DNA from 2 places in the Cellulomonas sp. P5_E12 genome. Region 1 is predicted to be linked to the other one. Evidence: riboswitches for the same ligand, from Rfam matches in the RefSeq annotation. Region 1 holds a riboswitch; the other holds the start of a gene.
The links. A riboswitch is a leader RNA that binds a small molecule or an ion and turns the genes downstream of it on or off. The one in region 1 is predicted to bind S-adenosylmethionine.

Region 1 (3,198 bases):
TCGAGGGTCAGGTGCGTGCCGTGCACCACCCGCGTGTACAGGTCGCGGCCCAGCTGGTCGGTGCCGAACCAGTGCGCGGCCGACGGGGGCTGCAGCTTGTCGGCGGGCACGCCGGTGAGCGGGTCGCCGGGAGCGAGCAGCTGGGGCACGAACGCGGCGACGAGCAGGAGCGCGAGCCAGGCGATCGCGAGCAGCAGCCCGGGCTTGCGGGCGAGCTCGCCCAGCCAGGCGAACCGACCCGGCGTCGCCGCGTCCTGGCGGTCGCGCAGGGCGTCCGCGAGGCGGTCGGGCGAGGTGGCGGCGAAGTCGTCGGGAGCCAGCTTCTCGTTCAGGAGGTCGGTCATCTCACACCCCCGCCGTCACGGGCCGGCGGGCCGGCGCGACGTCGTCGGCCTCGACCTCGACCGGGACCGCGACCTTCGTCGGCCGCGTGCGCCGGGCGATCCGGGGGTCCAGCAGCGGGTACAGCAGGTCGACCACCAGGTTGACCAGCACGAAGACCGCGGCGGCGAACAGGACGATGCCCTGCACCACGGGGAGGTCCTGGGCGCTGACCGAGGTGGCGGTGAGCCGGCCGATCCCGGCGCGCGAGAACACGGTCTCGGTGACCACGGCGCCGGCGAGCAGCTCCCCGATCACCAGGCCGATCACCGTGAGCGCCGGCAGGGAGGCGTTGCGCAGGGCGTGCCGGAAGTGCACGCGGGTGGCCCCGGCGCCCTTGGCGCGCGCGGTGTCGACGTAGGGCTGGCCGAGGCTGTGCCGCAGGGACCGCGAGAGCATCTGCGCGATGAGCGCGGCCGTCGGCACGGCGAGCGTCACGGCCGGGAGCACGATCGAGGCGAACCCCTTGTTGCCGACCGCGGGGAAGATCGGGTTCGCGAACGAGAACCACTGCACGAGCATCAGGCCGAACCAGAACGACGGGATGGCCACGCCGAGCGGGGGCAGCCCGAGCAGGGCGTTCGACAGGCCGCGGCTGCGCACCAGCGTCGCCACGATCGCCAGGCCGCCGCCGAGGAGGAGGGCGAGCACGAACGCGGCGACGGCGATGGCCGCCGTGGGCGGGATGGCCTCGGCGATCAGCCCGGTCACCGGGCGGTGCAGGACCACCGACGTGCCGAGGTCGCCGCGCAGGACGGCGCCGAGCCGCGTCACGTACTGGACCGGCAGGGGCTGGTCGAGCCCGTACTGCGCCCGGAGCGCGTCCAGCTGCTCGGGAGACACGTCGGACGACTCGCTGCCGTACATCAGCGAGACCGGGTCGCCCGGCAGCGCGTAGAGCACCACGAAGGAGACCGTGTAGGCGGCCCAGAGCACCAGGAGCGCCTGCGCGAGGCGGGCTCCGATGTAGCGGTTCATGTCTCTGCCCGGGGGATGGCGCGCATTGATCGTCCTCGTTCTGCCGGATGGTCCGGCGCATCTGTGCTTGCACGGCGGGTGCCGTGCCGGGTAGTCACCTGGAGCACCCCGTCACATGAAGGGTTGCTGCCCGACCAGCCAGGGCTTGTCGTCGGGGCTCGAGACCGCGGCGAAGGTAGGCACGCCGTCCGTCCCCGTCAACGGTCGTGCGGGCCTTCTCACCAGGTGGACAAACCACCCGCTATCCGAGATGTGAGAAGCGGCTCCCGATCGTTGACATGGACCGGGCTGACCTTGACGCTCCTGCGCCATGCCCGTCGATCTCCTCCCGTCCACCGTCGCCGCCCGCTACGGAGGCGGCGCCGCGCCCGCCGACGTCGCCAGCTCGGACGTCATCCAGCTCCAGCTCGCACACCGCTCCGTGCGTCGCTACCTGCCCGACGAGGTCACGGAGGCGGAGCTCGCCGCGATCGTCGCCGCGGCCCAGTCCGCCGCCACCAGCTCGAACCTGCAGCTCTGGAGCGTCGTCGCCGTCCGGGAAGACGAACGCCGGGCGGCACTGTCGGCGCTCGCGGGCGACCAGGCCCACATCACCCAGGCCCCGCTGCTGCTCGTGTGGCTCGTCGACCTCGGCCGGGCGCACGCCATCGCGGCGGCGCACGAGGCGCCCACCGAGGGGGCGGCCTACCTCGAGACGGCGGTCGTCGGGTTCGTGGACGCCGCCCTCGCGGCGCAGAACGCGGTGCTCGCCGCCGAGTCGCTCGGCCTGGGCACCGTGTACATCGGCGCGCTGCGCAACCGTCCCGTGCAGGTGGCGGAGCTGCTGCACCTGCCGCAGCACGTCTTCGCCGCGTTCGGGCTCGTGGTCGGCCGGCCCGACCTCAGCGAGAACACCCGGGTCAAGCCGCGCCTGCCGCAGGCGGCGGTCCTGCACCACGAGACCTACGACGACGCCGAGCACGCCGACGCGGTCACCGACTACGAGGGCCGCATCGGCGACTTCTACGCCGAGGAGGGGCTGTCCCACTCGTGGGTCGAGCGGGTGCTCACCCGGCTGTCCGGGCCCGCCGCGCTGAACGGCCGCGACCAGCTGCGGTCGCACCTCGAGGCGCAAGGGTTCCCGCTGCGCTGACCTGTTCTGTCCCGCCCCCACCACCAGGAGATCACCATGACCGACACCACCGCCCGCCCCGGCGCGCCCGCGGAGCACCTGAGCCTCGAGGAGGCCGCGGGGCTGGCGCCCGTCGTCAGCCCGACGGAGGCCGCCGAGCGCGTGGCCGCCGGCGCGTTCCTGGTCGACGTGCGCAGCGAGGCCGGCCGGTCCCGCACCGGTGCCATCCCGGGCGCCACGATCGGCGACCGCTACGCGATCGACGAGGAGTTCGACCTGACGGCGGCCACCCGGCACGCCCCCGTGCTGGCGCTGGACACGCCGATCGTCGTCGTGTGCGGCTCCGTGCGCGGTTCCGGCCCGGTCGCCGCGGAGCTGCGGGCCAAGGGCTTCACCAACGTGGTCCACGTCGAAGGCGGCTTCCCCGCGTGGAAGGACGCCGGACTGCCCGCCGAGGCGCCCGTCGGATGAGCATCCCGTCCACCGCGTTCCTCGACGAGCTCCACGCCCTCACCGAGCGGCGGCGCGCGTCGTTCATCCCGCTGACGTCGCCGTTCCCGGGCGCCGACGAGCCGTCGCGCGCCCTCGTGCGCTCCGCGGCCAAGGCGGGCGAGGGCGACGTGCTCGAGGTCGCCCACGCGATCCACTCCCACCCGGAGGAGGCGTTCCGCGAGGTCCGCTCGGTGGCCGCCATCGCGGACCTGCTGCGCGGCCGCGGCGTGCCCGCC
Region 2 (3,198 bases), on a different contig from region 1:
CGGTCGAGGGCCGGCCGGGTCCGCGCCCCAGCCTGACGCTCGAGCAGATCGCCGATGCGGGGATCGCGCTGGCGGACGCCGAGGGCATCGACGCCGTCTCCATGGCCCGGCTGGCCGAGTCCCTCGGCTTCACGACGATGTCGCTGTACCGGTACGTGTCCTCCAAGGACGAGGTGCTGGCCCTCATGTCCGACCGCGCCGCCGGGCGCCCGCCCGTCCTCGGGCCGGACGTGGGCGGTTGGCGCGAGCGGCTCGAGCTGATCCTCGCCATCCAGCAGCCGATCCTGCGCGCGCACCCGTGGCTGGCGCGCACGACCACCGTGCTGCACGCGGTGGGGCCCGGACGGCTCGCGTGGATGGAGGGGATGCTCTCCGCCCTCGAGGACACGCCCCTGTCCGAGCGGCAGAAGGTCGGCGCGATCGGCCTGCTGGCCACGCACGCCCTGGACCAGCTGCGCGTGACCGAGGAGCTGACCGACAGCAGGCGCACGGCGGCCGTGGGTGCGGCGGACGGCGCCGACGAGTCCCCCGACCTGGGCGCCCTCCTCGGCGTCCTGGCGTCGCCGTCCGCGCACCCCGCGCTGCTCAGGGCGGTCGACGAGGGCGCGTTCTCGTTCGGTCCGGACGACCGAGCCGACGACGGCGACAGCCTCGACTTCGGGACCGTCCTCATCCTCGACGGCATCGAGCGCCTCATCGCGCTCGCGAGCCCGGCGTCCTGAGCCGCCCACAGACCCCGGCATGCACAGTGGCGCCGCGTCTGTGTCGGCGGTCGCGGGCAGACTCGACGCATGACCTCGCCCGACGTCCCGCGCACCGGCCGCTGCTTCGGCGACGGCAACCCCCTCTACGAGCGGTACCACGACGAGGAGTGGGGGGTGCCCGTCCACGGTGAGCACGCGCTCTTCGAGCGGTTCGCGCTCGAGGGCTTCCAGTCCGGCCTCGCCTGGATCACGGTGCTGCGTAAGCGGCCGGCCTTCCGCGCGGCGTTCGCCGGGTTCGACCCGGAGGTCGTCGCGGGGTTCGGCGACGACGACGTCGCGCGACTCATGGCCGACGCGGGCATCGTGCGCAACCGCGCCAAGATCGAGGCGACCATCGCCAACGGGCGCGCACTACGTGAGCTGCACGCCGCGGGGGGCACCCTGGACGAGGTCCTGTGGTCGCACGCGCCKGACCGGACCACCCACGTCCGGCCCGTGACCTGGGCCGACGTCCCGGCGCAGACGACCGAGTCCCGTGCGCTCGCCACCCAGCTCAAGTCGCTCGGCTTCCGGTTCGTCGGTCCCGTCACTGCGTACGCCGCCATGCAGGCCTGCGGAGTCGTCGACGACCACCTCGCCACGTGCCCGTCGGCCACGCCCCGTCACCCGTCGGGGTGAGCACTACTCCTGCCGGGTGACGCTGCCATGCGGGTCTCGGAACCGGGTGTGACGCGGACTACAGTGCGGGCCATGACGGAGATGCCCGACGACGACGCACGGCGCGATGCCGAGCGCGCGGCGGCGGAGGCTCTCGCGGACAACGTTGTCCCCGACGCTCGCATCCTCGCGGCCGTGCAGGACGGGCTGCTGTCCGTCCCCGCGGGCTCACCGAACTCGTGGTTCGACGTGCCGTCGCAGCGCAGTCGCATGCAGCCGGGGACCCTGTTCCCTCGCCGCCAGCACTGACGCGGTCCCGCCCCGGCCACCCGCGCTCCCGCCGTTCCGGCCCGGACGGCCAACCCCGGACACCCACGTCTCATAGGTCGAGCAAGGTTGCCCAGCATGTGATCGCCGGTCTACCATCGCGCCTACCATCCAGAGCGGCCGAGAGACCTGGCTCGACGACGCCGCAGCAACCCCCCTCCCCGCCGAGGGTGTGGGTGCTTCCGCCAGGGACGATGGAGTGAGCGATGTCCCCGCAGACCACGTGTCCCCGCACCGCACCGGTGCCGACCACCGGACCGGTCGCGCCGTGAGCGCGGCCGCCGTGGAACCGCGCACCCCCGGGCTGCACGCTGCGCCGGCGACCCGCCCGCAGACCGCGAACGACCGCCCCACCATCTCGTTCGAGCTCTTCCCGCCGCGCAACCCCGATGCGGCGCCGCGCCTGTGGGCCACCATCCGGGCGCTCGAGTCCGTCCACCCGGACTTCGTCTCCGTCACGTACGGCGCGTCGGGCAAGACCCGTGTCACCACGCGTGCGCTGGTCCGCCGGCTGCTGCGCGAGACGACGCTCAACCCGATCGCCCACCTGACCTGCGTCGGTACGTCCCGCGCGGAGATCACGGAGATCGTCGGAGAGTTCCTCGACGAGGGCCTGCGGTCGTTCCTCGCGCTGCGCGGCGACCCGCCCACCGAGCAGAGCGACTGGGAGGCGCACCCCGACGGTCTGCAGACGGCCGGCGAGCTGGTCGAGCTGCTGCGAGACATCGAGGCCCAGCGCTGCGCGGACAGCCCGTCGCAGGCGGTCCGGGCGCGGGTGCGACCGCTGTCCGTCGCGGTCGCGGCGTTCCCCCGTGGCAACCACGCCACCGGCGGCACACGCGCCCAGGACGTCGCCTCGCTCCTGGCCAAGCAGCAGGCCGGCGCCGACTTCGCGATCACGCAGGTGTTCTTCGACGCGGACGACTACCTGGGTATCGTGGCGGAGGCCCGCGAGGCCGGCGTGACCATCCCGATCATCCCGGGCATCATCCCGACCACGGACCCGGCCCGCCTGCTGCGGGTGCAGGAGCTGACCGGCGTCCCGGTGCCGGGCAGGCTCCTGGACCTGCTGGGCTCGGCCGACGACGAGCTCGACCGCCACCGCCGGGGGATCCGCGCGAGCGTCGACCTGGTCAACGGCGTCCTGGACGGCGGAGCACCCGGCGTCCACCTGTACACGTTCAACCAGCACCATGCCGCACTTGACCTGCTCGAGGGTGCACACCTCGACGGCGGAGCTCGGACAGCTCCCGACCTGGCCGGATGGCCGCAGGACACGGCACCCGCCCGACCCCCGAGGGACTGAACAATGAGCGAGACCCGCCCGAACTTCCCCGCGAGCTCCGTGCTCGGCTACCCCCGCATCGGCCCGCGCCGCGAGCTCAAGAAGGCCCTCGAGGCGTTCTGGGCCGGCCGCACCAGCGCCGACGAGGTCGAGGCGACCGCCGCCGGCCTGCGCAAGCGCACCCGCACGCGCCTGGCCGAGCTGGGCCTGGCCACCGACGTGCCG

Region 2: linked by a shared signal. The riboswitch ahead of ACXJKA_RS09430 (methylenetetrahydrofolate reductase) and the one ahead of ACXJKA_RS18550 (ABC transporter permease) in region 1 are both predicted to bind S-adenosylmethionine.

What each region holds. Positions count from the first base shown of each region.
Region 1 covers NZ_JBFUMP010000032.1:15,913-19,110, reverse strand. The annotation lists gene ACXJKA_RS18555 (ABC transporter permease) at 1-344, opposite strand, end outside; gene ACXJKA_RS18550 (ABC transporter permease) at 346-1,359, opposite strand; SAM riboswitch class IV at 1,418-1,525, opposite strand; gene ACXJKA_RS18545 (nitroreductase family protein) at 1,670-2,491, shown strand; gene ACXJKA_RS18540 (rhodanese-like domain-containing protein) at 2,528-2,941, shown strand; gene ACXJKA_RS18535 (M20 family metallopeptidase) at 2,938-3,198, shown strand, end outside.
Region 2 covers NZ_JBFUMP010000009.1:13,473-16,670, forward strand. The annotation lists gene ACXJKA_RS09415 (TetR/AcrR family transcriptional regulator C-terminal domain-containing protein) at 1-722, shown strand, start outside; gene ACXJKA_RS09420 (DNA-3-methyladenine glycosylase I) at 792-1,382, shown strand; gene ACXJKA_RS09425 (hypothetical protein) at 1,455-1,670, shown strand; SAM riboswitch class I at 1,793-1,889, shown strand; gene ACXJKA_RS09430 (methylenetetrahydrofolate reductase) at 1,957-2,994, shown strand; gene metE (5-methyltetrahydropteroyltriglutamate--homocysteine S-methyltransferase) at 2,998-3,198, shown strand, end outside.